Regions from separate parts of the Candidatus Nitrosoglobus terrae genome, predicted to be linked through region 1. Evidence: predicted binding sites of a transcription regulator. Region 1 holds the regulator's gene; each other region holds the start of a gene.
What was found. Region 1 encodes sigma-54, which starts transcription at its own class of promoters, with help from an activator protein. Its sites were predicted from a motif close to TGGCANGNTNCNTGCTT; they were not measured.
Positions count from the first base shown of each region.

Region 2: TAO_RS07770 (PEP-CTERM sorting domain-containing protein) is a predicted target of sigma-54. The motif match lies at 3,920-3,936, and genes of this name have one in related genera.
Region 3: TAO_RS06370 (PEP-CTERM sorting domain-containing protein) is a predicted target of sigma-54. The motif match lies at 2,763-2,779, and genes of this name have one in related genera.
Region 4: TAO_RS03990 (urease accessory protein UreD) is a predicted target of sigma-54. The motif match lies at 2,900-2,916, and genes of this name have one in related genera.

Region 1 is NZ_AP014836.1:1,765,685-1,773,622, forward strand. It holds gene lptA (lipopolysaccharide transport periplasmic protein LptA) at 1-1,323, shown strand, start outside; gene lptB (LPS export ABC transporter ATP-binding protein) at 1,335-2,060, shown strand; gene TAO_RS08375 (RNA polymerase factor sigma-54) at 2,129-3,583, shown strand; gene hpf (ribosome hibernation-promoting factor, HPF/YfiA family) at 3,609-3,929, shown strand; gene TAO_RS08385 (PTS sugar transporter subunit IIA) at 3,949-4,434, shown strand; gene TAO_RS08390 (HPr kinase/phosphorylase-related protein) at 4,450-4,974, shown strand; gene rapZ (RNase adapter RapZ) at 5,084-5,929, shown strand; gene TAO_RS08400 (PTS sugar transporter subunit IIA) at 5,926-6,342, shown strand; gene TAO_RS08405 (HPr family phosphocarrier protein) at 6,329-6,598, shown strand; gene ptsP (phosphoenolpyruvate--protein phosphotransferase) at 6,633-7,938, shown strand, end outside.
Region 2 is NZ_AP014836.1:1,640,116-1,648,053, forward strand. It holds gene sdhC (succinate dehydrogenase, cytochrome b556 subunit) at 1-271, opposite strand, end outside; gene ygfZ (CAF17-like 4Fe-4S cluster assembly/insertion protein YgfZ) at 440-1,480, shown strand; gene TAO_RS07755 (HU family DNA-binding protein) at 1,520-1,966, opposite strand; gene TAO_RS07760 (hypothetical protein) at 2,014-2,268, opposite strand; gene TAO_RS07765 (MraY family glycosyltransferase) at 2,625-3,596, opposite strand; gene TAO_RS07770 (PEP-CTERM sorting domain-containing protein) at 4,046-5,110, shown strand; gene cysC (adenylyl-sulfate kinase) at 5,107-5,709, opposite strand; gene TAO_RS07780 (mannose-1-phosphate guanylyltransferase/mannose-6-phosphate isomerase) at 5,975-7,453, shown strand; gene sufT (putative Fe-S cluster assembly protein SufT) at 7,516-7,938, opposite strand, start outside.
Region 3 is NZ_AP014836.1:1,338,829-1,346,766, reverse strand. It holds gene prsR (PEP-CTERM-box response regulator transcription factor) at 1-874, shown strand, start outside; gene TAO_RS06375 (PEP-CTERM/exosortase system-associated acyltransferase) at 1,056-1,967, opposite strand; gene TAO_RS06370 (PEP-CTERM sorting domain-containing protein) at 2,818-3,591, shown strand; gene TAO_RS06365 (ThiF family adenylyltransferase) at 3,653-4,522, opposite strand; gene TAO_RS06360 (methyltransferase) at 4,550-5,599, opposite strand; gene TAO_RS06355 (hypothetical protein) at 5,698-6,729, shown strand; gene prsT (XrtA/PEP-CTERM system TPR-repeat protein PrsT) at 6,865-7,938, opposite strand, start outside.
Region 4 is NZ_AP014836.1:821,047-828,984, reverse strand. It holds gene ureC (urease subunit alpha) at 1-1,257, opposite strand, end outside; gene TAO_RS04000 (urease subunit beta) at 1,254-1,559, opposite strand; gene ureA (urease subunit gamma) at 1,595-1,897, opposite strand; gene TAO_RS03990 (urease accessory protein UreD) at 1,915-2,739, opposite strand; gene TAO_RS03985 (sulfite exporter TauE/SafE family protein) at 3,055-3,774, shown strand; gene TAO_RS03980 (sigma-54 interaction domain-containing protein) at 3,855-4,820, shown strand; gene TAO_RS03975 (DUF411 domain-containing protein) at 4,954-5,442, shown strand; gene TAO_RS03970 (hypothetical protein) at 5,809-6,705, opposite strand; gene TAO_RS03965 (FAD:protein FMN transferase) at 7,025-7,938, opposite strand, start outside.

The sequences.
Region 1 (7,938 bases):
AACGATTCAGGGCAACCCATTCATATTGAAGCTGATCGAGGGGAGCTAGACAACCGCAAACAGGTTGCTATTTATTATGGTAACGTACACCTTACCCAAGACAATTTACGTATTGACTCCGATACGCTTACTATTTTTTATACTCCAGAGAAAAAAATCAAGAAAGCCATTGCGGAAGGTCAGCCTGCTTGGTATCGGCAGCAATCTAATGATGATAGTGAAGATATGCGAGCTAAAGCCCTCAAAATAGAATACCATGCCGATAATGCCACTATCTATCTCTTCCAAAAAGCCCATGTTTGGCAAGGTACAAACGAGTTTACTGGAGATCGGATTGTATATGATACAGAGCACCGTATTGTCAGAGGCCAAGGCTCTAAAGCTGGATCTGGGCGTGTACACGTTACTATCCGCCCTGATGAAGTCGAACCCTCACCCAATAATTCTAACTCTACTCCTAAAAACTCAGATTCTACACCATCTCTAGCAGCTCCTCCTAAAAATCAGGTAGCCGATAATCAGCAGCTTAAAAGCGGAGAAGATCAAGGCCGTACCACAGATTGGCTGGCTTTATACGATAGCGCTAATATTAAGAGTAACCAAATAATACTTCTCCAGCCACGTACTCAAGTCACCATTATTAATCGCAAAGATGAGTGGCTCCATATCACTACGCTCATAAAAGGTGAGCTGCTAGAAGGCTGGGTCGAAAAGAAGTTTATTCGGTTACCTGAATCAAATACAGATTCTATATCCTCCTCTCCCATCCCTATAGAATCTTCTAAAAATCAGGTAGTTAAAAATCAAAAATCTGAAAGCAGGCAGGCTCAAAATCGTACCACAGATTGGCTAAATTTATACGCTAGCACTGATATTAAAAGTAACAAGGTAGCCCGTCTTCAGCCCCAGACCCAAGTCACTATTATAGATCGCAAGGATGAATGGCTCTATATCACTGCTCTTGTAGAAGGCGAGCTACTGGAAGGTTGGGCTGAGAAAAAATTTATTCAATTACCCGAAACAAGTATGAATTCTACGCACCCCTCTCCCATCCCTATAGAATCTTCTAAAAATCAGATAGTTAAAAATCAAAAAATTGAGATCGGACAAGATCGGGGTCGCACTGCAGATTGGCTAAGTTTATACGCTAGCGCTAATATTAAAAGTAACAAGGTAGCCCTTCTTCAGCCCCATACCCAAATCACCATTATAGATCGCAAAGGAGCCTGGATCTATCTCACTGCCCTCGTAGAAGGCGAGCTACTGGAAGGTTGGGCCGAAGGGAGATTTATTCAACTACTAGAGTCCAGTCAGCCGAAATAATTACATTATCCATGAGCAGACTATCAGCAGATCATCTCGCCAAGCGCTATCAATCTCGATGGGTTGTTAAAGATGTCTCTCTAGAGCTTTTAAGCGGTGAAGTTGTGGGATTATTAGGCCCAAATGGTGCAGGTAAAACGACCTGTTTTTATATGTTAGTGGGATTAATTCCATCTGATAAAGGGCTAATTTCCCTAGATCACCATGACATTACTCACTACCCTATTCATCGTCGCGCTCGTCTAGGAATCAGCTACCTTCCCCAAGAAGCTTCAGTTTTTCGTAAGCTAACCGCCGCTGACAATATTGCTGCTATAGCTGAAACTAGATCCGATCTGACAAAGCCTCAGCGCAAGGATTTAGTCGACAGTTTACTACATGAATTAAATATTATGCATGTAAAAGATACCCTAGGCATGAGTCTCTCAGGCGGGGAACGTCGACGAGTTGAGATCGCTCGTGCACTGGCAGTAGATCCACAGTTTATATTATTAGATGAGCCTTTTGCTGGCGTTGATCCTATCTCAGTACTTGATATCCAAGGTATTATTCGGCACCTCATAGCCCGCGGCATTGGCGTTTTAATTACTGATCATAATGTTCGAGAAACTCTCGGGATCTGCAAACATGCCTATATTGTTAATGCAGGGGAGGTCATTGCTAAAGGCGAGCCTCAGGAAATTCTTAATAATGAGCGGGTAAAAGAAGTTTATTTAGGATATAATTTTTATCTTTAGCTGCCTTTGTGGCACATTTATTGCTTAATATTATAGCTAATCTTGCCATAACAACAGATTTTCCAAACATGAAAACTTCTCTTCAGTTACACTTGGGGCAGCAGCTCACCATGACCCCCCAAATGCAGCAAGCAATCCGCCTGCTGCAGCTCTCCTCCCTAGAGCTACAAACTGAGATTCAGCAAACGCTAGAATCTAACCCATTACTAGAGCAAATTGAAAGCGAGGAGGATCAGGAATATTTACCCAGCCATGCTTTACAAAAAGAGTGTAATTCTGACAATAACGAATTAAACTCCTCTCTAAAAGAGGAAATTATCCCTGAAGATTTACTCTTGGATTCCAGCTGGAGCGATACTTATGATAGCGTATTGTTACTCACTTCCTCCGAGCAGGAGATCTTATCAGACTTAGCTCACCAAAAAAATAATGAAGAAACCTTGCAAGAATATCTGCTTGGGCAAGCCTATTTATCTTTTACTGATAAAAAAGATTTTACTATTGCAGCTAGCATTATTGATGCTATTAATGATGAGGGATATTTATGCGATTCTCTCACAGAAATAATGCAAGATTTACAAAAAAATATAGTGATTGATCCTAATGATGTCAAAGTAGTGCTACACCGCATACAAAATTTTGATCCCCCAGGTATTGGAGCAAGTAACCTAAGTGAATGCCTACTACTACAACTCAAGCGCTACCCACCTGATACTCTCTGGTTAGAAGACGCTAAAAAACTGATTTCTCACCACCTAGAGGCACTTAGTAAACGAGATTACGCCCAAATAATGCGGGGAATGAAATTATCCGAACAGGATCTACTCGCGACTATTCGCTTAATTCAAACGCTTAACCCTCGTCCAGGAAATAAAATACAAGCCAATAGAGTAGAATATATAGTACCTGATATCTATGTTACTAAACGTGGTAATGGCCGCTGGGAAGTTGAGCTTAATCCTGACATAGTACCCACCCTCAGAGTGAATAATTATTATGCTAATCTTATTAAACGCGCGGATAGTAGTTTCACTAACAGCTACCTTAAAAACCAGCTCCAAGAAGCCCGTTGGTTTTTAAAAAGCCTGCATAATCGTAATGAAACGCTACTTAAGACCGCTTGCTGCATTATCGATCGTCAGCAAGCATTCTTAGAATATGGCGATAAAGCTATGCAACCTTTAGTTTTACATGATATCGCTAAGGCAATTTCTATGCATGAATCAACTATCTCTCGCGTGACTACTAACAAGTACATATATACCCCCCAAGGAATTTATGAGCTGAAGCATTTCTTCTCTAACCACGTGGCTTCACAAAATGGTAAGGAATGTTCTGCAACAGCTATTCGCGCAATCATTAAAAAACTCATTGCAGTAGAAGATCCCCGCAACCCCCTAAGCGATGACAAAATTGCGCAAAACCTAGCTAAGCAAGGAATTAAAGTAGCGCGGCGTACTATTGCTAAATATCGAGAGTTCCTAAATATATCCACCTCTCATGAGCGAAAACGTTTAATCTAACCTGCTATAAACAATAGGAGTAGTTATGCAAATAAATATTACTGGTCACCATATCGAAGTCACTCAAGCGTTACGTCATTACGTAGAAAATAAATGCCAGCGCTTAGAGCGTCACTTCGATCAATTGTCTAGTATTCATGTAGTACTTAGCGTTGAAAAAACAAGGAAAAAGGCTGAAGCAACCTTGCACCTTGGAGGGGTTAGCGTGTTTGCTTCATCTGAAGATGAGGATATGTATGCGGCTATAGATAATCTAGTTGATAAATTACACCGACAGACTAAAAAACAACGAGATAAACTCAACGATCATCATCGTAGTGAGGGGATAGAAGAAAAAAATAAATAAAGAATTATACAGAAAGCACATGCGAGTTACCGAGATCCTAGTTCCTCAAAAAATTGCTATTGGCGCTACTGCCAGCAGCAAGAAGCGAGTATTAGAGCAACTTAGCGAGTTACTGGCGCACGGTGCAGATGACGTAGACTCAAAAGAAATCTTTGAACGTTTACTTGCTAGGGAACGTCTTGGAAGTACTAGCCTTGGGAAAGGAGTCGCTATTCCCCATGCCCGTATAAGTAGTAGTCAATACCCTTTAGTTGCATTTATGCGTCTAGAACAAGGAATTGATTTTGATGCCATAGATCAGCAGCCAATAGACCTATTTTTTGCCTTACTCGTCCCTGAAGAGTCAACAGAAACTCACTTACAACTACTCTCCCAATTAGCAGCAATATTTCGTAACCATAAGCTACGGGACCATTTACGAGATGCTAAAGATCCAAATACTTTGCTAGAAGCCCTGAAAAAATGGGAACAAACCACAACAGTCAATAACATTATTAATCATTAAGCGAGCTCATACGAAATGGATTCCCCTAGCCAAAGCAGCGCAATAGGCCATGGGGTACTGCTAGTGATTTTTAACTTAGGAGTCCTATTAACTGGAGAAAGCGGTATTGGCAAAAGTAGTTTAGCTTTAGAGTTAATTAGACGAGGGCACCATCTAATTGCTGATGACACTCCCATTTTTCATCGCGAAGGATCTACTAAACTAATAGGCAGCTGTCCTTATATATTACAGGATTTTTTAGCAGTACCCGGCCTAGGAGTCATCAATATCCGCGCTATTTATGGCGATCAAGCTATTATTGATCATCACCCACTTGATTTCGTTATTCGCCTTATTCCTAATAAGTATATTGAGCCACTAACCCGTAGCTTAGGCCAATGGGAGCAATTAGGCATTAAAATGACTGAGCTTACCTTACCTTTAGCAGGAAATATTCCACAGGCAACCATGATAGAAACAGCTGTTCAAGATTATCAGCTACGGTTGAAAAACTATGATGCCTTACTTGAGCTACAAAAGCGACAAAATAAATCTATCTAATGCTTACTGCTAGGTTAAGAAAAAGATAACAGTTTTTATAATATTCTATTTTGTATACATACATTATTCATAGATGAACTTCGCTTAAAATAAAACTAGTGTAGATCCAATGAGATTGATTATCATTAGCGGGGTATCAGGATCAGGAAAAAGCATCGCTCTTCATGCTTTAGAAGATCAGGGTTATTACTGTATTGATAACCTCCCTATCGATCTTCTCCCCCATTTTGCCCAGAAAATGCAAGGAAGTACTAATCGACTGCGAGCTGCTGTTGGTATCGATGTGCGTAATCTCTCCCAAGAATTAAAACAATTTCCTCAGATTCTAAAGGAAATTGAAAGCACAGGAATTGAGTGTCGTATTATCTTCTTGGATGCTAATGATGCAACACTCCTTAAACGTTTCAGTGAAACCCGTCGTAAGCACCCATTCGGTCATATCCCTCTAGCAGAGGCAATTCGCCATGAACGAAACTTACTAGAAGCTATTTCTGAGAAAGCTAACCTTAGGATAGACACCACGTGCACTACAGTGCACCAGCTACGAGATTTAATTAGCGAACGAATTGGCAATAGCGCCTCTACAGAGATGTCAGTATTATTTCAATCCTTTGGCTATAAGCATGGAGTTCCTTTAGATGCTGATTTTGTGTTCGATGTCCGCTGCCTACCTAATCCTCATTGGGAACCCCATTTACGCCCCTTGACGGGGCGCGATCCAGAAGTTATTTCCTATCTTGAGCGCCATAAGATCGTCGCCAATATGAAACAAGATTTAATTATATTTTTACAACACTGGCTACAACATTTTCAAAATACCAATCGCAGCTATTTAACTGTTGCTATTGGCTGTACAGGAGGACAACATCGTTCTGTTTATTTAGTAGAGCAGCTTACAGCTCATTTCCGCTTCCTTCACGACCAAGTGCTTTGCCGTCATCGAGAGTTATCATGACTGTCGGCGTACTTATCATTACCCACGACAATATTGGTCCGTCTTTACTAAATATCGCCAACGATATACTAGGGAGCTGTCCTTTGCAGCTTAAGGTATTACACGTTACCCGAGCATCTCATCTAGAATTCTTGCAAGCACAAGCACAAGTATTGATAAATAGCTTAGATACAGGCCATGGGGTCTTGATTTTAACAGACATGTATGGCTCTACACCTAGTAATATTGCCTGCAATGCAGCTGATAAAAAACACGCTCAAGTAGTATCAGGTCTTAACCTGCCCATGCTAATACGGGTACTTAATTATTCACGCCTAAGCCTTAATGAGCTAACAGAAAAAGCAATCAGCGGTGGACGTGAAGGAGTCCATATCTGCCTGACTACGATAGAGAAACATAATGATACGCGGTGAGGTCATTATTCTAAATAAATTAGGGTTACACGCCCGGGCTGCGGCCAAATTCGTTACTCTAGCTTCACAGTTTACCAGTGAGATACGAATCCAGCATAAAACAAAAGAGGCTAATGGTAAAAGTATCATGGGGATAATGATGCTTGCAGCTTCCCAAGGATCTCACTTATGTATCACAGCCTCAGGATCCGATGAGATAGCAGCACTACAACAATTAGAAGCCTTAATTAATGAGCGCTTCGGGGAGCATGAATGAGCATTAGAGCCAATACCTCTCTCAGGACTAGAATATGACCTTAGCATTACATGGTATTGGAATCTCACGAGGCATTGGTATTGGTAAACCGCACATACTTGCACGAGATCAGCCCGAGACTAATAAACGTATATTAGCGCCAAACCTCATCGAAGGTGAAATTCATAGATATCAAGCAGCCCTCAACACAGCTAAAGCGCAGCTACACACTATTCGAGAACAAATCCCCAGTAATGCTTCTATTGATATAGCCGCCTTTATCAATACCCACTTATTGATGCTTGAGGACAAGGCGCTTGCTACTGCCCCCATAGAGTTAATACAAACGCAACGCTGTAATGCCGAGTGGGCACTCATGCTACAGCATGATCTCCTAACAAAGATTTTTAATGAAATGGATGATCCTTATCTTCGTGCCCGCAAAAATGATATAGATCACGTTGTCAATCGTATTCTAGGAATCCTCACTAATTCAGAGATATTCCGCCATGAGGATACGGGTAACCGGCTTAAAGGTTATATTGTATTGGCTGACGATTTAACGCCCCCGGATCTTGTGTTAATGCAGCAACAGCAAATCACGGGCTTTGTTACCGAACAAGGCGGCACTAATTCCCACACTAGCATACTTGCTCGCAGTTTGGGAATCCCTGCAATTATCGGCCTGCGAGGAGCTCGGCGCTACATTCAAGATAATGAGATTATTATTATTGATGGTGAACAAGGCGTTCTTCTTGCTGGGGTTGACGGGTTTCTTATTGGTAAATTTCAAGAAATACAAGCTGCTCAACGACGCAGGTTTTCCGTCTTGGCAAAACTCAAGCGCCAACCTGCTATCACCCTTGAAGGCCAAGCTATCACTTTAGAAGCCAATATCGAGCTGCCAGAAGATTTACCGTTAGTGGCTGACTCCGGAGCCAGAGGCATAGGACTCTACCGCACTGAGTTCCTATATATGAACCGCACCACCCCGCCTAGCGAAGAAGAGCAGCTAGAAGCCTATACTCTCGTAACAAAAACCCTAGGAAACGTACCTATTACTATCCGTACTATCGATCTGGGTGCTGATAAAACAATCAATGGGAACTACGCAACTGTACCTGCGGCAACTAATCCCGCCTTAGGCTTGCGCGCGATTCGTCTTTGTTTACGGGAACTAGGATTATTTCGGCCACAGTTACGGGCTATCCTCAGAACATCTGCACAAGCCTCTGTACGGCTATTACTACCTATGATCTGCACCCTACAAGAACTCATGCAAGTCATGGCATTACTAGAAGATTGTAAGCGAGAGCTTAAACAACAAGGCTTAAAGTATGATCCTGCTTTACCTGTAGGGG
Region 2 (7,938 bases), 130 kb from region 1:
ACAACAACCGAATCCCAGTCAGAATATGCTGAATCAACGCCCAAAGAGCTATTATACCTACTAATTGAACCCCCAGATGATTGCAAAATTGGATTACGCGAGAAAAGCTTTCTTCATCTCGAAGAGACAGATCAAATAAATAAACAAAAACAGGAATTAATAGCGAAAGAGTAATCCCAGAGAGACGATGTAAAATAGAAGCTACCGCATTCGACTGAAAACGAATCAAAGCTAGGTTAAAAAAAGTAGGGCGAAGGCTTTTATTTGCCATTGGCTCCTTTTTGACTCATTTAGTTTATATAATCCTATCTTTTTCTCTAAGGTTGAGTCTATTTTAAATTAGTTTTTAAATAAAGCGCTAATTGGCTTATATCAAAGCAATGTGGATTATTAACTAACGGCTACGGTATACATCATCACCAAGGGAGAAAATCAGCTAATGGAGCAGAAATGGCGATCCTTTCTGATACAAGCAGGCGCAGTTTTTAAGAACGATAGCGTACTCTATTTTAGAGGTTCTCGGGAAAAATTAGCCGCTCTTCCTAATACTATTATTACTGATTTATCTCACTTAGGCTTAATTGCCATTGCTGGTGAAGAGGCTCGTGTTTTTCTCCAAAATCTACTGACCAATGATATAAGAGAAGTTAATGATCAGCGTAGCCAATTAACGGGATTATGTAATCCTAAAGGCCGATTATTCGCTATTTTTCAACTCTTTCAGTGGAACACTCATTTTTACTTAAGCCTTCCTCATAGCATCCTAGAATCTACGCTAAAAAGACTCAGCATATATATCTTGCGTACTCGTGTATCTCTTATCAATGATAGCGACCATTATTGCCGCTTTGGATTAGCGGGTCTACAGGCCGATAATATGCTTGCACAGTTATTAAATATAACACCGCTTACAGCCAATGAAGTATATCAAACCCCTAATCTCTGTATTATTAGAATGCCAGATCAGCTACCTCGATTTGAGATCATGGGGGAGTTTAACTTTATTCAAGAACTTTGGAATGAACTTAAAAAAGCTGCTGATCCAGTAGGCACTCGTATCTGGGAATTACTCACAATTCGCGCAGGTATCGCTAGAATTTATCCTGAAACCCAAGAGTTATTTATTCCCCAGCAAGTCAATTTAGAACTTAGCGGAGGGGTGAGCTTTACTAAGGGCTGCTACCCTGGACAAGAAATTATTGCCCGAATGCACTACCGAGGAAAACCTAGCCGCCGAATGTTGCTTGCTTATATCCTTACAGATAAGCCACCTAAGCCAGCCGATCCCCTTTATGTATCCAACAATAACGATAAAGAGCATGTAGGGGAAATTGTAGCCGCCGAGTCAACCTTAGATGGCGGCTACGACAGCTTAGTAGTTCTGCATACGGCTAGCCTTGAAAAAGGCGAAATCGTGCTCAACAATGAAATGAAATCAAAGCTTATATTCCAAAAACTTCCCTATGAAGTACCTCTATGAAATTCTAAGAAAAGAAAGATATAAATATCTTATCTATTATCAATTAAGCTGTTTATTCCCAGAAGCAAAGGCTTTAAATCGTAAATAATTTCGAGAAGAAACTTGAGTAGCTTTTCCCGTTTTAGGATTACGTACTTCCCGCGCATCCATGTGTTTAGAATAAAACTTACCAAAATTGCTAAGGCGCACTTCCTCTCCAGCCTTTAAACTCCCAATAACTTGTTCTTTAAATGAAGATAGGACTTTTTCAACTTGCCCTTGATCTATTCCTGCTTGTTTAGCAATACGCGTTGCTAGATCTTTATCATTTGAGGTTTGTCTTTGGCTTTTCTCAGCCTTCTCCAATTTCGCAGTCTTATGTTTATCTTTAGCAACCTGCCCTTGTTGTTTTTCAATCTTCTGTGTTTCTACCGAATCGGACTTATCGCTAGCGGCCACCACAGAGAAGGAAACTGTCATCAACATTAATAAAAAAACTTTTTTCACTTTATCTCTCCTTTTTTATAGAAGCACAGCTTAATTGTTACCTATTATTAGTTTACAGGAAGTTTGATCGCTGCTGTAAACCCATAAGAGAAAACAGAAGCGAAGTTAGCTAGCGTTCCGTTAATATTGCCATTGACGTACTCCTCCATCCCAAAACTAATCACCGGTAACCCAATATAGGTGGCAGCTACATTTCCTGCAGCACCGCTATTGTTAACAATGGCACCAGTAACAGCAGCTATCATGGTATGATCGGAGGTTAGATCTAATTGATTAAGAGTAGCGCCTAACTCTATATTCAACCCAACACTTAATCCGTTTTCTGTCCCCTAAACAAAATCACTAGTAGTATTGATTTTTGATTGTGCTAACAGATGCAAGTCATCCAAATCAAATGCCCCGCTGCCGGTAGCCACTACGTTATTGCCTACTTGCTCCAACCTAACCACATAATTGAGCCTTCACCTCTATTGGAGTCACCAATATCATGGCCATCATTCCTAACCCTAAGCTGCTTGACGAAGCCACACCGAGAGGAAAAGGAAAATTCTGTCACTAGAGTCCTTTAATTGTTATTTGTTATTTGTTATTAATTTATATAGAGCTAAATTATTATTACATTCAACTCCCTATATGATCAAATTTAAGTTAATTCTTATTATAATCTTGATAGAGGATGCATGGGCTGTAACCGTTCAACCCGCCAATAAGCAATACCAAGTACTATCAGTACTCCACAAAATAGCCATGGAATCGCGTCTTGATGTATATTTCCCCAAAGGGCAGCTATCCCTAATACGGTATTTATCACCATGATCCTTAATAGAGATCTACGGTGAGACCCCTCTGCCTGATATAATCGCTGATAGGCATGGGTGCGATGGGCAAGATACCAACGCTCTCCAACGAGGATTCGCCGTAGCAAAGTGACCGTAGCATCAAACCAAAATACCCCGTAGAGAATCATCCATAGCACAATCGGAATATTCCAATAGATTTTTCCCGCAAGCGCAAAAACTGCAACTAAAAACCCCAGAAAACCACTACCGCCATCCCCCATAAAGATTTTAGCGGGCGGCCAATTCCACACTAAAAAACCTGCTACGGTGGCTACCAGTAGCCAAGCAAAGTAGGCGTAATGATGTGCTCCTACCTCCCATAACCACCCGCCCCCGATAAGAAATATAAAACAAGCCTCTGCTCCAGCGAGGCCATCAATGCCATCCATAAAATTAAATAGATTAATAGACCACACGATGAGCAATATTAAACCTAGCCCTTTTAACCAATGAGAACTAAGTACCTTCAAGCTATCGTAGGAGGGAGGGATATGGAGTAAAAAATAGAGAGTTATTAAAGCTGCCATAAAATGCACTAAAATCCGTACTAACGGACTTAAATTATGGTGATCATCCATATAGCCAATAGCAGCTACTAAAATCGCCCCTGGAAAAAAAAGCGATATATCATCGGAAGATAACTCATCTCCCCCACTTAGCAAGATCGCTCCAAGCCATAGGACGACGAAGACTATACCCCCTCCTCTTGGGATAGGTAGCTGATGAGAAGAACGAGCGCTGGGGATATCCAGTAATCCTTTACGTGTAGCATAGCGCCGAAAATAGCCCACTAGGATTAAGGATAAAAAGAAAGATATCAGCAGTGACGCTAACAACGGAATAGCCAAAATAAATTTAGAGCAACCTAAAAAACGAGGTGATGGTGCTGAATAATAACATTATCAATTTGTCATATTTTTACACTTTAAAAACTTATTAATCCTATTAGAAACCTATTGCCCTTAAACCATTAAATTATATCCATATTTTATCTCTGAAATATCTTGATCTACCGTTCGCCAAAGCGCTAAAAAGTGTAAATATTTTTTACAACCCTCCTTTCAGACCTGCTATTATTTTAGCTAATCTATTGTATTTATTTATTTTTTATCTATGGAATAAAAATTGCTTATCTATTTAATCATACCGTATAAAAATCTTACATTTAGCTTTTACACGATAGAATTTTAAAGAAATTTACTCGCTAATTATAACAAAAGTGATGAGGCGTGAATCAACTATGGAAATTACTTTTTTGAGAAAAAATATCATTTTGAATTGTTATCATCTCCTATCTATGCAATTTCAGCGTTTTGTCCATGAAATCTCATTCATATTAACATTCACCATAGCTATATGGAGTCTAAGTGTTTCAACTGCCCAAGCAACCATCGTGTTTAATATCACCTACGACGATATGGTCAACCATACTGGCATTGGCTTTGACGATCCTATTTTTGGGGCAGAGCGTCGTAATACCCTGAATGCTGTATTTGATTACCTGAATACCGTAATTGATTCCAATGGCACCCTAGATTATGAGGTTAAAGATTCAAATAATTTGCCTAATAGCAGTAATCTGGCGGCCGGTAGCTCGCTTTATTTTCCAAGTCTCAACGGATTTCAAGATGGCCTAGCCTTTGATCATATCATGACCGGTATTGACCCCTATCCATCTTCTTATGATGGACTTGTGACGTTTAATTTTGGCAAAAATTGGAATAGCAGCCTCGATACTCCAGCTGCCAATCAATATGATCTTTACAGTGTCGCTTTGCATGAAATTACCCATGCACTAGGTTTCAGAACGTTGCTTAATGAAGCTGGGAATAGCCAAATCAGCGATAGTAACCCTGGCGTTTTTACTACTTGGGATAGCCACTTGGTGCTGGGCGATGGGGACCCACTTTTTAATTCTGCCGGAAAGTTTATCGGCTCAACCACAGATTTGGTCAGTAATGATATTTATTTTAGCGGCACAGAGGCCAATTTAGCCAATGGCGGTAAGCCAGTTCAAGTCTATGCCCCCAGCACATGGAGTGCTTCAAGCCTCGCTCATCTCGATGTAAGCAGTGATTTAATGTATCCTTTCTCTTTTAGAGGTGAAGAAAAACGACAATATAGCCCTATAGATTTAGGAATTCTCCAAGATCTAGGGTATACACTTTATTCCGATCTTACTCAAATACATGATATACCTGAACCGAGTAGCTTAGTTCTATTTATGATGGGGGGCATATTGTTGCTTTCTCTTTATTTCAGGAAATTAAGTAAACCCCCTATCCTTTTTAATAGAATCATCTAATCCAATATAATAGATCGGGACTTTAGCAGATTAATTACCATCGCCACAGACTCTTCTATATCTTGAGTACCAGTGTTCACGACTAATTCTGGTATTTCTGGGGCTTCATAGGGCGAAGAAATTCCCGTAAACTCAGGAATTTCTCCAGCCCGCGCCCGCTTATATAGCCCTTTTACATCCCGTTGCTCACATATAGCAAGGGGAGCTTGGCAATAAATTTCTAAGAAATCACCCTCAGCCACAAGATCGCGCGCCCGCTGACGATCCTGTCTAAATGGAGAAATAAAGGCTGTAAGCGCAATCACTCCTGCCTCTACAAAAAGCTTACACATCTCACCAATGCGGCGAATATTTTCGGATCGATCTTCCTTCGAAAACCCTAAATCAGCACAAAGACCATGGCGGACATTATCTCCATCAAAAACAAAGGTTCGACATCCTAGCTGTAAAAGCCGCGACTCAACTGCATGGGCTAATGTTGATTTACCAGCACCAGATAGGCCCGTAAACCATAAAATGGTACTCTTATGACCATTTAACCATTCCCGATCAGCGCGTTTAACAACAGGTTTATGCCATATAATATTACTTGAAGCCATAATATTTTATTCCATGGAGCTTACATTCAAATAGCGCTCGCTTAGTACAATATAATGCAAACATCATAGTATTGATCATAAGATTCCCAATGAATTCCTTAAACCTGCAAAATGATAATAGTCAGTCTTTTTTTACTGTAGAGATATAGGAGTAATTTTCGGTAAAATACGCTCACTTAGATAACCAAATTTTGAGTTTCAAATATAATTTACAAGCCACTAATGAGGCTATATTTAAGCTAATCACGATAAGGATAATATTATTATGCTGCTACAGCCCGTAATACTTTCAGGCGGATCAGGGACTCGCCTATGGCCCCTCTCTAGAGAGCATTTCCCTAAGCAACTCTTATCGTTAGTGGGCGCCTGTAGCATGCTTCAAGATACACTTACCCGCCTTAACGGTATTTCTTCTGATATCCCTCTTTCTCCTCCGTTGATAGTGTGTAATGAGGAGCATCGGTTTTTAGTTGCAGAGCAAATGCGGCAAATTAACGTTGTTCCTCGACAGTTGATCTTAGAACCATTTGGCCGTAATACCGCGCCTGCCCTTACGCTAGCCGCCTTTTCAACTTTAAAACTAGATGAGGATTGTATCTTGCTAGCAATGCCAGCTGATCATGTGATCACCAATATTGCCGCCTTTCAAGCCGCTGTTCAAGTAGGATATCGACTGGCTCAAGAAAATCATATCGTGGCTTTTGGTATCATCCCTGCTCGAGCTGAAGTAGGTTATGGTTATATTCAAATAGGGCAACCACTACCAAATACAATAGCTCATTTAGCCTCTGCGCCTCAAGCTTTTACCCTTAAGGCGTTTGTAGAAAAACCAGATCAGGAAACGGCGCAACATTACTTAGAATCTGCCGGCTATCTATGGAATAGCGGTATGTTCATGCTTCGAGCATCAGCGTGGATAGCAGAAATTTCAAACTATGCCCCTGAGATCGAGAAAACTTGCTATCAAGCGATATCTGAAGGGGTTCAGGATGGGGATTTTTTTCGAATCAACCGTACTGCCTTTGTATCTTGCCCTCATGATTCTATCGATTATGCGGTTATGGAAAAATTGACTGCTGAAAGCCCCGCTCACTCTCCTGCCGTTATCCCTTTAAATGCAGGTTGGTCAGATGTTGGTTCTTGGCCAAGTCTACTGGACGCTAATCCTCGAGATGAAAATGGCAATATGATACGAGGTGACGTCCTCCTTGAGGATATTCGAGACACATTAGTCCTAGCAGAACATCGGATGGTAGCTGCAATTGGTCTTAAAGATCTTATGATTATTGAGACAGCAGATGCGGTACTGGTAGTACATAAAGAGCACGCTCAGAATGTTAAAAATATCGTAACGCAACTGAAAAGAGAAGGAAGAGAGGAGCATATTAAACATCAAAAAGTGTATCGCCCTTGGGGCTATTATGAAAGTATCGATTTTGGCCATCGGTTTCAGGTTAAACGAATTATGGTAAACCCCGGAGCTTCATTATCTTTGCAAATGCATCATCACCGAGCCGAACATTGGATTGTAGTGACAGGAACAGCCCGCGTTATTCGAGATGATGAAATTATCCTTATTTCTGAAAACCAATCTACTTATATTCCCTTAGGAGTTAAGCATCGTTTAGAAAACCCTGGAAAGTTACCGCTAGAAATTATTGAAATTCAATCAGGTAGCTATTTAGCTGAAGATGATATTATCCGCTTTGATGATCACTATGGCCGTGCTGGGCAATCATATTAGCAGATGGATTCTATTTGATAATATTCACGTTTTGCTAGAAATGATTAATAAACAAAACAATGCTAGTACATTCCAGTTTGAATCTTAGCGGCATCAGACATCATGCTATAATTCCAAGGAGGATCAAAAACCAGCTCTACATTCGCAATTTCAATATTATGAATAGCTTCAACCTTCTCCTTGACATCTTGTACTAAAACTTCTCCCATACCACAGCCTGGAGCAGTTAAGGTCATCTTAATATCCGCTTGCTTTTGGCCATCCGCTAGAGAGGAGATTGAGCACTCATAAACTAATCCTAAATCTACAATGTTAATAGGAATTTCTGGGTCATAGCAGGTCTTCATCTGTTCCCATGCTAACCTTTCAATCTCTTCATCGGAAGTCCCAGCAAGCACTTGTGGGGCTTCTGTTAGCTCTAAACCTAAAGCATCGGCATCTTTACCTGCTACCCTTGCCAAGTTTCCATGAATATAAACTGTATA
Region 3 (7,938 bases), 430 kb from region 1:
TGAGAAAATTGCCCCTACAGATGTGACTGCGCTTATTTTAGGTGAAAGTGGTACTGGGAAAGAGGTCATTGCTCGATCTTTACATAAAATGAGTCATCGCAATAATCAGGCTTTTTTAGCTATTAATTGCGCTGCTATTCCAGAAAATCTCTTAGAGAGCGAGCTATTTGGTTACGAAAAAGGCGCTTTTACCGGCGCTGTTCGACAAAACCGCGGTAAGATTGAATATGCTGATAAGGGAACGTTATTTTTAGATGAAATTGGAGATTTACCCCAAGGTCTACAAGCTAAACTGTTGCGATTCTTACAGGAGCGAGTCATTGAACGAGTAGGGGGGCGGGAGGAGATTCCAGTAAATGCTCGCGTTATTTGCGCAACCAATCAGAATCTGGAAAAGCTTATTAGCCTAGACCAATTTCGAGAAGATCTTTATTATCGAATCTCTGAAATTACTATTACCCTTCCGCCTTTACGAAAGCGCTTAGGTGATGCGGTAGCTATTGCTCGGGTTTTACTTGATCGCTTTGCACAAACTTATAGTAAAGCGATTAGAGGTTTTACCGATGATGCTGTGACCGCCATTGAGCGATATTCTTGGCCTGGTAATGTGCGGGAGCTTGAGAATTGCATCAAACGGGTTGTTGTAATGGCAGAGGGTAGCCGTATTACGGCGAAAGATTTGGGTTTATCCATTTCAGTAGAGCAGGAAAATTTATCATTGAATTTACGCCAAATACGGGAGCATAGTGAGCGTGAGGCCCTATCCCGAGCGGTGGCTATTGTAAATGGCAATTTATCAAGGGCTGCTGAGTTGCTTGGAATCACCCGCCCTACATTATATGCATTACTGGATAAATATGAGATGCGTAGCTAAAGAAGCATAGTAGCTATCTTAGGTTATAGATAATTGGAATATTCACTAAGTTATACAAGTATTGGGAAACTAAGCTCACTGATTTAGAGTAATACAATGCTCTTATCTCTTCTTATCCAGTTTTATAAAAATTTAGAAAATAGGCTATTGTAATTATTATTACCCAGCGTTTTGGGTAAATTTAGCTTAAAGCCATACTTTTTACAGGCGCTTTACTATGGTTAAAAAACAGCTCAGATAAGCTGGGTTTAATTCCATGTTCCTCTGATTCTGATAGCACGTTATGGATAGAATCAGGCCATAAGGCACCGTTGCTGGTTAAGATGTTCCAAGCTTCGGAGCACTCTTGGTAGGTATGTGCCAATAAGATTTTTAAATTATTTAAACATGGATAGCGCTTGCCCCGATGCTCAATGACGGGATGAATAGGGGTAAGTTGAAATGCAAAGCGATTTAAAACTCTGATGAGTGCTGGTGTGGCAAGTGAATACCAGTGAGTAATTCCATGCTTATAGCTCAATTTCATTGCAGCCGCCAGCAGCTCTAAGGTCAGGTGGGAGTGAAGTAAGCGACTCCAATAAGTCTGATTGTCGGTTAATTTTCTAATATGCCCTATCAGTTTTGGAAGCGTATCTATAATCTGCTGTTTAGCGTTTTTTGAGATTGCAAGCCTAGAAATTTCTGCGGGTGAATAGACTGTTGAATTTCTTAAATGCTTTAAGGCGGCTTTACGTAGGGTAGTGCAGTGAAGTTCGAGGGGCAATTGATAGCGAGAATTAGAAGGATTAGGGAGTACTAGTCGAGCAGTTGCAATAGATTCGCCCGTATTTCTATGGCGGATCAGGATATGTAAAGCATGCTCATCAAATATATCCCTTTCTTTTTGGCGATAGACACGATTAGCCTCCTCAAAAGGATTTTCAAGGCAATACACCTGATAGCGTAAAGTATACACCTCATTTAATAGATGAGGTGAGCTATTGGCTTCTAGTACCTCAAAATGCTGTAAAAAAAATCTATGGATACGGGATAATTCTAGGTTACTATTAGCTGTTTGCTGAAAGCTGCGCGGATGATAAGTGGAAATATGCATGATTTTTCTCTCTCACCTGATGAATTATAAGATGCTTAAAATCCTGATTATTCAAACTAGAGCAGCTTAATAGGCTACTCATAGTGGATAACTAGGATTCATCGGTTTTCTTAAATTAAACTAGAAATGCACTGTGCTTCGGCTATGGTTTAAGTGCAAAGACAGGGATAATTCTTTGAAAAGACAGAATCTAGTAGAGGAGAATATCTATAGGGTTGGCTATATTTTTTAGTTGATATTGTTAACAAGACGTATTTCCTTTTACAGTTAGTTATACAAATCTAAATGTAACTTCTCTATCGTGATATCTATATGAATAAATAAGAAAGCATCGCCACCTGAATTGATACAGGCTGCTATTAATCGCTGTTTTGTTTGGGCAGGGTACTTGTTTAATACTCAAACCTTCAAAATCATTTAATTACCTTTCTCATAGTTGAGCCTTACTAAAACCAGCTAATAGTGGCTGCTAGAAAGCAGCTGCCGATTTTATCTTAATCTGCAAAGCCAGATAGGTCTCTAATTTTCAAGTGCATAGTAACATAAATAGGGTGGGATATCTGCGGTATGTGTCAAAAAATTTTATATTATTTTTTGAGTAGCCATAGGTAGGTTTATTTTTTATTTTTATGTTTTAAAACAATAGTTTAAATACAAATATTCTGCTGTAAAATTACTTTCTTACTCTATTTGCAGGGTTTTAACTGTCATGTTTCTTTACATATTAGGATTAAATAAAATCATTAGAATTTTCTATTATTTATATCTTATTGTTTTATCATTAAAATTTAATATTGGCCTATCTATTGCATAAGTATTATTACCTTTCATTTTCCGAGGATTGAATACCATGAATGCAATGAGCTTTAAAACTAAACTTATTCTTGTCCTTGCCAACGCTTTTTTATGGGCTAATGTGAGCTGGGCTATTCCTTCTATCCCCAAAGGCGGCTCTTTTACAGTTTCAACTATTTATGAAGGAACAGCGGCTACCGATGGCAAGGGACCTGTTACACAGATGGGTGATATGCTTGAGGGCGTAGGGTATGTAAATGCCATTAATGACGTTAATGGTAATACGGTGTGGCAGTCTGGTGATGGTGGCGAATTTCTGAATATAACCTTTGATAGCTTTAGGACTGATACTATAAGCGGAACAACTGCGCCTATTGAAATTTTGTTTACGGGTGGTGCGCTTAATATCTATACTTCTAATAGCCGTATTAAGCCAACGGGTAGCTTTAGTCAGGATCAGAGCACTATCACAGGTACTTCAACAGGCCTCTTTTTAAGTGCTGTTGGCGCTCCTATTGGGGGTTTGGTGGGTAGCAACGGTACCCAAGACGTTGTCTTGCAATCTTTTATCAATAGTGGATCACTGCAAAAAATTACAGCAGGTTCTGGCTCGGGATTTTTACAGGCGACTGGCGGTAGCCAGCTGGGCAATGTAGGTAATAACCCTATTTCTTTAGGGAGTATCTTTAATAGTGGCGCAACTAATGGTTATGCGGTCAGTGGTAGCTTGACTCTGAAAACTGTACCTGAGCCTAGCTCATTAGCGGTATTAGGCATTGGTTTGCTTGGGCTAGCGGCTTCTTCATCAGTGCGTCGTAAAAAAGCATAACGCCAGCTCGTAACATACGTAAGCTTTTATCTTACTAATATAAAGCCCTACTAAGCTTAGCTTAGTGGGGCTTTGCTTTACGTAGCTTAGCCTGCAAGATCATTTTTTTGATCCGTTGTAGTGGCCCCTTCATTCCCCATCTAAGCTGGTGTTTTTTATAGATGTGAAGTAAAGCGTCATATTGAATGACAGTAGGCACCGCTACCGGTTTTACCTTGGATAAGAGCAGGTTACACACTTGGGTCGCAATCACGCCAGCAATTATAAAAGGGGCGGGGGAAACAGAGGGTAACTGGTGGTTGTCGATATCAAGCCCAGCTTGATCGAGGTATCGAAACATATAGGCTTTAGGGGCAAGCCCAGCGATGAATGCTGCCGATAACTCAAACTCACTGTCATGAGGGTTAAAGTTGAAATACTCTTCAAACCCCATTCCGGTTGGATCAAAGCACAGTAACGTAAAACCAAAACCCAGCGGAGGGGAGGTCAATACCCATAAGCCTTTCTTTTTGGCTGCAGCATAAAGAAGAAATCGTTCCTTAAAGCAATAGAAATCCAGTGAATCAACCACAATATCCACCTCCTCAAGAAACAACTCTATATTGCCAGAGTGGATACCACTGTCAAAAATTTTTACACATGCATCGGGGTTAATATCCTGCACGATATTTTGAGCTACAGTGGTTTTTTGCTCCCCCAGCGTTTTCATAGTGGCCCCATACTGGCGATTAAAGTTTTTCAGCTCATATTCATCCAGATCGGCAAGATTAAAGCGCCCTATTCCAAGTCGGCTCAGTGCCGCTAATTGAGCACCCCCAGTGCCTCCTAATCCAGCAATCGCTACTCGGCTTTGCTTAAGTTTTTGCTGTTCACTGAGGCTAATAAACCCTCGGTTTCTCATAAAAGCGGTATCATAATCAAAATTTGTCATGAGCTTTACCTATTCAATATTTTTGCTTTATTTCTTACCTATCAGTATTACATGATTAAGTGGGAGTTGATCATGCTTTTCGATAATTGAGAAACCAGATGCTTTAAGCCATTTTTCATAATCAGCTTTTGAATAGAGCATCCCTTCACCGGTTGCAATTGCTTGAAAATAGGGTGATCCGAGGGCAGTACTGATGGGACCACTATCATCGTCAGCGCCCATCATGTTAAAAATAATGACACTCCCGCCTTTAGGCAGGGCTTCGTAGGTTCTTTTCAATAAGGCTAAATTTGTTTGAGGCGACCAGATGGTGAAGATATGGGCATATAGAACCGCATCTATATTCTCTGGAAAAGGATCATAGAGGAAATTACCTGGCCATGTTTTTATACGTTCTGATAAGTTTTCTTTTTCAATATGCTGTGTAGCTATTTTACACACTGATTCAGAGTCAAAAATGCTGACCTTTATTTTGGGGTAGTGTTTACAGAGTGAAATCCCATTTGTGCCATCCCCCCCCCCGCCAGCATCCACGATATGTCCTATGTTTTTTAGCGCTTCTAAATTGTGTAGACAGAAATTAGCTTGATGGGATAAAGCGCTCATAGCGTCTTGAAAGACCCTTTCTCTAAAGGGATCGCTGGCGAGGCGTTCATAAAGAGTATTGCCTTGTCCAGGAAAACGATTGAGGCCGATGTTACTGTTTTTTTTAAGGGATTCAACAAAATCAATTAACCCCTCGTAGACAATATAACGTTGCCAGCCTAAAACAGGGGCAAATGAGTTTGGTTTTTCGCTTACCAGTATTTCCTCAATTAGTGCTGCATTGGTGTATTTTTCATTATTTTTTTTGATAACCCGCAAAGCAGTTAAACCGGTGAGCAATACTCGGGTAGGTTGCGGTTCCAAATGAAGGGCATAGGAAATGTCGTCAAAAGAACTTTCCGGGGTTTTTGATAATACATCATAAAGCCCAAGCTCAACCCCTGCCCAAAGGAGCTGAAAGGCGCTATGTCCGGCGAAAATTAAGAAAAATGAGTCAAGATCTAGATCGTCCAAAGGTTGTTGAGGTGTCATTATTTTAATTCCTTATGTTGTGTCTTGGAGCGAGTGTTTTGCTAAGATTAAACACGACTATCCTAGATAATTAAAAACACTATTGGGATTTTAGAATTATGATACCTGAACTCATCAAATATTTAGCTAGCGCTGGCCAATCTGCGCCCTCAGCAGATAATTCCCAGCCTTGGGAATTTGTTTTAAGCGAGCAAAGTATTGAATTATTTATAGACTTAAAAAAAATAAAACCCAGTTGTTTTGATATATACCACCCTGCCATTTTGCTGGCTATTGGCGCTGTTATAGAGAATATTCTTCAGGCAGCAAACTGGATTAGTGTAAAAATTGATTATAGTGATTGTTTATGCTCAGAGACTGGGAAATGTGCAGTCTTTTATCTTGCTGGGATGCCTACTGGACTTCCAGAAAATGCTAGAGCTCACCCGTTATTTACGAGGTGTACCAACCGTTTACCCTTTATTAAAAAAGCGTTACCCGATAGGGTTGTCCATGAGATGTTAAGCTTCTCTAATGCTACTTGCCAAGTTTTATTATTTCAAAAGAAAGAACAGTTAAATCAATGGTCTGAATGGATTCGGGCTGCTTCTGAGGTTCGCTTTCAAACACCCAGTGTTCATGAATGGTTTGGCCAAAGCCTTAAGTTTACGCCTAGGGAAGTCTCTGCTAACGAAGGGTTAGATGTAAATACGCTTGGGTTACCTTTTGGCGGTAAGTATTTTCTGAGGATTATAAGATCATGGGCGCGCATGAGGGTTTTAAATAAATTTGGTGCCTATAAGCTGATTGCAAAAATGGAGGTTGCAAATATTAAAAATTCCTCAGCCTTAGTGGGGCTGATTGCCCCATTAGACACTGAGTCGGCCATTAAGACCGGTCAGTTGATGGAAAAAATTTGGATTAGATTAAATGAGCTTGGTTTAAGTATTCAGCCTATCTTTGTGGTTTCTGATCAATTATATCGACTAAGGGAGAAACAGATCCCGCCGGTCTTATCACAGCAGCTTACTGACTTGAAGAGTCAGCTACAATCTGAGCTAAACATTACAGATAGCTTTTTATATATGTTATTACGCATTGGCTATTGTGAAACAGAACCTGTTAGATCCATGCGACGGTCAATAAAATAATAGCTATAGCTTTGTATAGAGGACAAGGGAAAGTAAGAAAAATCTAAGCTGCTAAAAGCTTTAGTAATTCTCAAACGAAACCCTTGTCCTCAACTTATTTGGGCTGGAGAGCAGTAACAGCTATTATATAATAAGTTACCCTCCTAATTTTTTAAGTAATGCTTGCGCCTTATCACGCTCTAGAAATGGTTGATCATTAGATAATAAACTCTGTAGTATTTTCTTTGCTTTTTCCACGCTATCAGTTTGAATAAGCGCTTGGGCTAAATGAAATTGAATATCTTGGCTTTGAGGCAGCTGGTCGGCTGCTTTTTTAAATAACCGCAGCGCTTCTTGGGTATTACCTTTTTCTAATAAAATAGTACCCAAAGTATCCATGACTTCTGGATTATCCGGTGCTAATTTTGCTGCCTGCTGGGCATATCCTAATGCTTTTGTTAGATCCTCTTTACGGGTAAGCCAAGCTAAATTGTTGAGCACAGGTACATTTTCTGGTGCCTGTTCATACAGCTTAGTGAACTGTGATTGTGCTTGATCGTGTTGTCCTAGGAAAAGGTAGTTACTGGCTACAGTGAATCTGACCAGAAAATCATCTGGATGTGTCTTAAGCCAAGCCTCCAAAGTCGCTAAGCTAGCTTCTGATTGCCCTGTTTGCTGCTGAATTTTAGCTAGCTGAAGAGGCCAGTAGTTACTATTAGGAAAGCGTTTACTTGCTTGTTGGTAGATTTCTATTGCTTGTTGGGGATGATTTTGTTGCAGAGCAATTGTTGCCTCAAGAATTGCCACCGGAGGTGCATCTGGGTTCATTTTCTTGAGCATTTGGGTTTGCTGCTGGGCATCTTCTAGCTTTCCTTCACGTATGAATATATTTGCCATAACAAACCTAGCTTCCGGATGATTTGGATCTAAGGCTAGCGTTTTCTCTAGCTCTTGTCGGGCCTTAGTAGGTTGTTTTGTTTCATTATAGGCGCGTGCTAGCTCGTAATGAGCCGATGCTGATTCTGGCTGTAACTTAGCCAATTTCTGAAATGATTTTAAAGCGACGTTAGATTCTCCTAGAGCTAATTGGCTTCTTCCAGTGAGCGCTACTAAGGCTGGGTTATTCGGATAAGTATTTTGTATGTCCGAGAGGGTATCTAAGGCTTTTTGGGGCTGCTTGTTTCGAAGGTAGTATTCTCCAAGCAGGATTCTGGGTTCCAATGCTTGAGG
Region 4 (7,938 bases), 940 kb from region 1:
TTCATGGGCAATCCCATGGGTAATGGCTGGGTTAATGGTATATTTAGCAATATAGCGTTTAGCCCGAAAATTATCATTCCTTGGGCTATCTTCCGGTAAATAGCCACGCTCGTGCTTCATGACTGCCGCATTCTGCCAAGTACGGATAATCACCTCTCCCACTCGCCCCATGGCTTGGGAATCAGAGGAATACATACTCAAAGCCCCCAGATCATGGAGAATGCCTTCAGCGGCAATCGTCTCACGCCGAATCCGGCTTTCTGCAAAAGCCACATCTTCAGCAATAGCTGGATCTAGATGATGGCACACCATAAGCATGTCGAGGTGCTCATCAATAGTATTTACGGTAAAAGGAACAGTGGGGTTGGTAGAGCTAGGAAGTACATTTTGCTGGCTACAGGCTTTAATGATATCTGGGGCATGCCCTCCTCCAGCACCTTCCGTGTGATATGTATGAATAGTACGATTCTTAAAAGCAGCTAGGGTATCCTCAAAAAATCCTGACTCATTGAGGGTATCTGTATGAATAGCTACTTGGACATCAAACCGTTCGGCTACGCTTAGACAATTATCAATAGCCGCCGGTGTTGCCCCCCAGTCTTCATGAAGCTTAAGACCCAATGCCCCAGCCCGTATTTGCTCCTCAATGGGCAGAGGTAAGCTCACATTACCTTTACCCGTTAAACCGAAATTCATCGGAAAAACATCCACGGCCTGCAGCATACGCCCGAGGTGCCAAGGGCCAGGGGTACAGGTAGTCGCGCAGGTACCCGCAGCAGGACCCGTACCCCCGCCAATCATAGTAGTGATACCCGAGTTCAGTGCTTCATTTATCTGCTGCGGGGAAATAAGATGAACATGAGTATCAATTCCTCCAGCGGTGAGAATCATACCCGCCCCAGCAATCACTTCAGTGGCTGCCCCAATAAAGATATCCACATTGGGCTGAATGTCAGGATTACCCGACTTGCCAATAGCCGCAATTCTACCATTCTTAATACCTACATCCGCCTTGACAATTCCCCAGTGATCAAGAATTAAGGCGTTAACGATTACGGTATCCATCACTTCAGCAGCGAGCAGCTGACTCTGACCCATCCCATCGCGAATGACCTTACCTCCACCAAATTTAACTTCCTCTCCATAGGTAGTAAAATCACGTTCTACTTCAATCCATAGGTCAGTATCCGCTAAACGCACCCGATCCCCTACCGTTGGACCATAGAGATCAACATAATTTTGACGGGAAATTTTCATAGTGCCCCCATAATTTGGCCGCTAAAACCATAAACATGGCGACGGCCAGCGAGTGCTACTAGTTCCACAGTACGACTCTGCCCAGGCTCAAAACGCACTGCATTTCCCGCTGGGATATTTAGGCGCATCCCTCGAGCTTGCGCTCGATCAAAAGCTAAATGGTTATTGGCTTCATAAAAGTGGTAATGAGAGCCTACCTGAATAGGTCGATCGCCCGTATTCGCCACTTTAATGGTAAGTGTATTGCGGCCTGCATTAAGCTCAATTTCCTCATCTCTTAATTGCATTTCTCCAGGTATCATTTATATAGCTCCTTAGTTATTTATCAGTTACCGCTCTAAACAATAGGCTGATGAACGGTAATGAGTTTAGTGCCATCTGGAAAAAGCGCCTCTACTTGAATATCAGGAATCATTTCTGGTACTCCTTCCATGACCTCATCTCGCGTTAGCAGGGTTGTACCGTAGTGCATAAGCTCAGCAACACTGGCACCCTCTCTGGCTTTTTCTAATAGAGCAGCAGAGATGTAAGCCACTGTTTCTGGGTAATTGAGCTTCAAGCCTCGGGCGCGCCGTCGCTCGGCAACAAGGCCTGCAGTAAAAATGAGTAGCTTATCTTTCTCTCTAGGCGTAAGCTCCATAGACTCTCCTTAATTTCTTAAGTACTCCAGATACGGGGAAAATGAACTGAACGCCCTACTAAAGCGGGGCGTAACTGTCGCCACAAGGCAGTAAACCAGTGGCGTGCAGCTTCTGCCTCTAAACCGATAAACCGAACAATAATAAGCCCAGGTAGCTGCGTAATGCCGCCCCGTCCTTCAACAGGAAGATTACGACAAACCGCTAACAAATGATCACTTATCTTTCCGCTCGCAATGAGCGTACCGGCTACAGGATATCCAGCTAGACCTATGGGTGATTTAAGCAGCTGTCCACCTCCAAACAATTGCATCCGCTCACTCCAAAGGAGGCGGCCATTACACCATAAGCGAAATCGTTGACGCACAGACCCGCTATTAAAAAGTTCACTACTGGCAGGCCGCCCAAGGGCAATAATATCCCAAGTAATAAACTTGGCATTAGCAGCTAATTCAACAGTGGTATCTAAGTTAGCCTGACAGCCTGAAAAAAAAATAGATTCTTGAGGGAGCCACTCTAAAGTAGCGCCAGACTCTACGCGCAGCTTAATATTTTGATAGGATGGTAAATCAGAACGATACCATTTTCCTGCCCCTGGATTAACTAACTGCACCATGGTATGGGGTCCAGCGTTTATCTTGATATTTAACATATCACCCCCTGCAACCCCACCAGGGGGATGCAAAAGAATATGCTGGCAAATTTCTGCCCCTTCCGGGTAGAGATGCTTTTGTACTCGCAACGGACCTTTATGGCGCCGCAAGACCGGTACAGTACGTCCTTTTATCCATTGATAATCAAGCTCAAGGTGAGCATTCCATGCAAAAGAATGCTCAATGGACATTATTTATTATTATAAGGATAGGAAGCTGTGACTTCTTCTGCCAAAAGGCAGTACCCTACTCTGTACATTTAATTACCACTCTCCTTAAGGTATATTGTAACTCTTAGATCATTCACTCTATAGCAGCAGGGTATCTCACAAAGCTTACAGCCTCACCATAAAGGAGAAATTGTGCGAAAGATACTAGGATCTTTTATTCGGTATGGATTGCTGCGTTTTAAAAATGAGTGGTTTTTATCATAGATAACGTATCAATTCAATCAAAATTAGTGCTTGACTAATCAGTAGCTAACCTCTTCATTTATCCTTCTATCTGTGACTCATTTTGATCCTCTTTTTACGACCTCTTTCACCTTTGCATTTCTGCTCGGTTTATTAAGCGCTTTACACTGTGTTGCTATGTGTGGTGCCATCATCGGCACACTAACCCTAAGTCTGCCACGGGAAGTACGAAACCATAAAAAACGGCTAGTACCTTTTATTTTTGCTTATAACATTGGCCGCATTGTAAGCTATATCACTATGGGATTAATCATGGGAGTGCTAGTAAAACTCCTAGGCACCATTAGCCATCCTGTAGTAGTGTTAATTGGAATTTCAGGACATAGCGTATTACAGGCTATTTCATCCTTTATTATGCTGGGAACAGGACTGTATATTGCCAATTGGTTTCCTCGCTTTGCCAGAGTAGATCGGTTAGGTGTACCTTTGTGGCGCAAGCTAGAGCCACTAGGGCGACAATTAATACCCGTTCGTACCTTAAAGCACGCATTTATATTTGGTACTATTTGGGGTTGGTTGCCCTGCGGCTTAGTTTATAATGCCGTTGCCGTTGCAGCTACCACGGGTAGTGGAACTCGAAGTGCTTTAACCATGCTTGTCTTTGGTATCGGTACCTTACCCGCAGTGATGAGCGCAGGCATTTTTACTATTTGGATGACTCATTTAGCCAAATTAAAGGGCTTACGCCATATCGCTGGTTTATTAATCATAACTATAGCGCTCATTAACTTATTTGCTATTTTTTCCTCTTAAGAGACTCATAATAGCCATAAAAATAAGTTAATATATACTTTAAAGATAGCCAATAGTTAAGCTGGTATTCAGGTGATAAGATGAATAGGTTTGATGCCCTTATTGGTAAAGCCCCAAGTTTTGAGTCCCTCCTACGTAGCGCCCGGATGGTAGCAGCAACAGAGGTTACCACATTGATTATCGGGGAAACAGGTACTGGCAAGGAGTTAATGGCCAAGGCTATTCATACTGAAGGCCGCCGAGTGAATAAGCCATTTATGGCTATTAATTGCGCTGCTCTCCCTGAAGGCTTAGCTGAATCAGAGCTTTTTGGCCACCGACGAGGTGCTTTCTCTGGAGCCACTCATGATCATTTAGGACGATTTCGAGCCGCTGAGAGCGGTACTGTACTCCTAGATGAAATCAATGAGCTCTCTCCAGCTATTCAAGCTAAATTGCTTCGTTTTTTAGAATCTGGAGAATGCCAAGCTGTTGGTGATACCACTACTCATCGCTGTGATGTACGTATTATTGCTGCTACTAATTGCGATCTAAATCAGCGTATACAAGAAAATCGTTTTCGACAGGATCTTTATTATCGCCTTCATGTAGTACCCTTAAAAATCCCGCCATTACGAGAGCGAAAAGAAGATATAAATTTATTTTTGAAACATTTTTGCGCCTATTTTTCACAGCAACATGGGCTTACCCCCCCGCAGTTTAGCGGAACTGCGTTACAAATCCTAAATAGCTACCATTGGCTGGGTAATGTTCGGGAGATTCGTAATTTTTGCGAGCGCATGGTAGTACTACTGCCTGGAAAAACCATTGAGTCTCAAAACTTGCCATTTGATGTTCGTGGCGAGCTTGGTTCACCTACAGCAACAGAAGCAAAACCGCTGATTCATTTGCCAGAAGCCGGCCTTGAATTAGAACAGGTAGAAATAGAACTCATTCACCAAGCTATTACGAGAGCTAAGGGAAATCGTTCTAGAGCCGCGAAGCTACTAGGTATTAGCCGAGATACTTTATGTTATCGGCTACAAAAATATGCCATCCAAGCATAAATAGCCAAAGTATAAATTCCATGTTTTATTATTCACCCACTAAAGTTAAGGTACCTATCCTTATAATCTTGTCTTCTTTAAAGACTAAAAATGATAAAATTAGGTTTTATCAGCTTATCTTTTGGAGTAAATAATGAGATTAATACTTCAGTTTAGCCTAGGTTTTCTGCTGGCTTTATTTGCTGCTTCTTCCCAAGCCAGAGAAAGTGTATGGGATAAAGTTCAAATCTCCTATTTTGGCCCTTCTAACATCACTGTATATCATGACCCTAGCTGTGGTTGCTGTAAGCAATGGATTAAGCATCTAGAGAAGCATCATTTTACTATTGAAGATATCCCCACAAATAATGTCCAATCTATTAAACAACAGTATGGGATTCCTCCTAAACTGGCCTCTTGCCACACTGCCATTATCAACGGTTATGCTATTGAAGGCCATGTTCCCGCAGATGATATCAAACAACTACTCATTAAGCAGCCTAAGGTAGTAGGCTTAACTGTTCCAGCAATGCCAAAAGGAACTCCGGGAATGGAGATGGGTGGCAAAAAAGATCCTTTCCACGTTCTTCAGTTTGATAAGGAAGGTAACATTAAAACTTTTAGTGAGTATCGAAATTATTAATCTGATCCAATACGAGAGATAGAGATAATAGTGCTGGATGTGTATTAGGGATTTTATATTACTCTTTTATTTTTACTAGATTAAGGGATCGCCCTACTTTACGGTTATTATCCTATCCATTTCGGCTTTTGCACTGTTTTGTACTGAACTCCAAGGGTTTCCGCCCTATACCTATTGGCCCTCCGAGGAGTACTTGAGCTTAGTTCAAGTGTACAGCGTAACTCTTCGGCAACTTCTTGTTCTCCTTGCGTTGGGCTTCCAATACATAATCTATTATTTATTGATAGCGTTCGAGCAAATCGGTTCTGAAAAAATTTCAGAACCGATTGCTTATACCCTTAATCTACGGTGATTAACGTAAGTGACTTACTTAAGCCAAAGCCCATTTTTGTAGATTCGTGTTACAGAATCTACGAATGTGAGATCAACCTCCACTTCCCTCGATCTAGCGTTACTGAACATTGTACTGGTCTCGATGTTTTGCTCAAACCAGACCAATACCTTCTCAACCGGCGTTAGTTCAGTTATGCCAAGCACAGCTTGTGACGGTGCAACGTAAATTGCTGTACTTATTTCTTCACCCTCAACTCCAGTGGACAATTGACTCAAACCTGGATGTATGAGGCCATAATCGTTGATCATCGTGATGCTAGTCTCTCGACCTTTTGTTGTTGGATCTCCAAACTGACCTGCACTACTGAGCGTAATCGTTTCCCCTAGGCCGATGTTAACTAATCTCGTGCTAGTTTTTACTTTCACACCCTCCTGAAATATATTGCTCCCAAAGATTTGAAACTGAGGGGTCCACGAAAAATCATTAATTTCGAAATATTTGTCATAAGATTGCCATACCACGTTGTACTCAAAGTTACCAATTTTCTTGGCGAAACATAACTTATAATTACCAGCTTTAAGAGTCTTAAAATCCTCAGGGGCGATTTCGATGTTAACTCTCTTTTCTGTTGCCTTTAAGGCCGCATTTAGGGCGCTCGCCGCACCAAGATATTCTTCATTTGTATATATGCTGCTAAGATCTGCTACCTTTTTGAATCTCGCCGTTTCGCCCCTATTCGCGCCCGCTAGGCAGTGATACAAGTCTCCGGAATGTGATTGACCTTGGATGATTTGATAGACAATGCCCTTTATGACACTCCCATCAGTAATAACCACTGTAAATTCACTAGATTCACTTATAGTACCCTCTCCATCTGCAAACCAAGTAATGTGTTTGTTAATTTTTCTATAAAAATGTAGCTTGCTCACACTTTTTACCTCATTAAAAACTCATTCTCATTTATGGCCATATGAAGTACTTCATTATTAAATATATTTATTATTTTTTTTTTGTAAAGGAAAAAACATAAGTATTTATTTATAATAACTGGCCATGTCACCACGGATAATAGCGACACATTTAGCTTGCCGTTTATAATTAACGAACGTTGTTGAAACTAGCTCACGGGGGCTTGATTAAATAACCTGTTTTTAAAAGGAAAAGAGTAACATCCTTAAATGATAATAAGGCTTTATGGGAGGCAATAGATCTCAAGCCTATCAAAACAGGCTAGCTTCTGGTTAATTACTATTCTGCAGACTTTCCCAGTAAAAAATTGCTCATAAAGTGAGTCGTTACTTCCTCCCTAAATCCTGCTGGCGTTTTTATCAGCAATAAGGCCGCTATCTGCTCTCGTTCAGCCAGTTGAAACCCCTGTTCTGGACCCAGTACCAAAATCGCAGTGGCTAAACCATCTGCCTCCATCGCCGTAGCACTGAATACTGTCACTGAGGCAAGATTATGAGTGATTGGCCAACCTGTACTCGGATTAATAATATGGGAATAACGTTTACCATTCTGATCAAAATAATTACGATAATCTCCTGAAGTTGCCACAGCGCCCACTGTCAGATCAAGGATATGGGCCACCTTACGCTCTCCCGCTAGCGGTTGCTCAATAGCAACTCTCCATGCAGTTCCTTTAGGACCATATCCTTTAAGTCGCTCCTCTCCCCCAATATCCACCAAATAATTATTAATCCCCTGGGATTCCAGTAGCGTTGCTACCTGATCGACCCCATAACCCTTTGCAATAGCGGAGAGATCTACATAAAGATCCCCTCGTTCTTTTTTTAAAGCAGGTGGCAAACTTCGTATCTTTAGCAGGTTAAAGTTAACCTGCTCTTTTGCTTGCTCTATCTGATGCAATGAAGGTATTTCACTCGTAAGGTGAACTGGCCCAAAACCCCATAGATTGACTAAAGATCCTACGGTGACATCAAAAGCCCCCTGACTAAGCTGGCTAATTTTTTGGGCTTCTGTGACCACTGTGGCCAGCGCGGATGATACAGCCACCCATTGAGTGCTATGATTACGATTAAAACGAGAAAGCTCAGAATCTTGCTGATAGGTGGACATCACACTGTTAATATTTACCAACAATTTAATAATACTATGCTCTAGGGCTTTAGAATCGATTCCAGCGGGAAGACCCACGATCT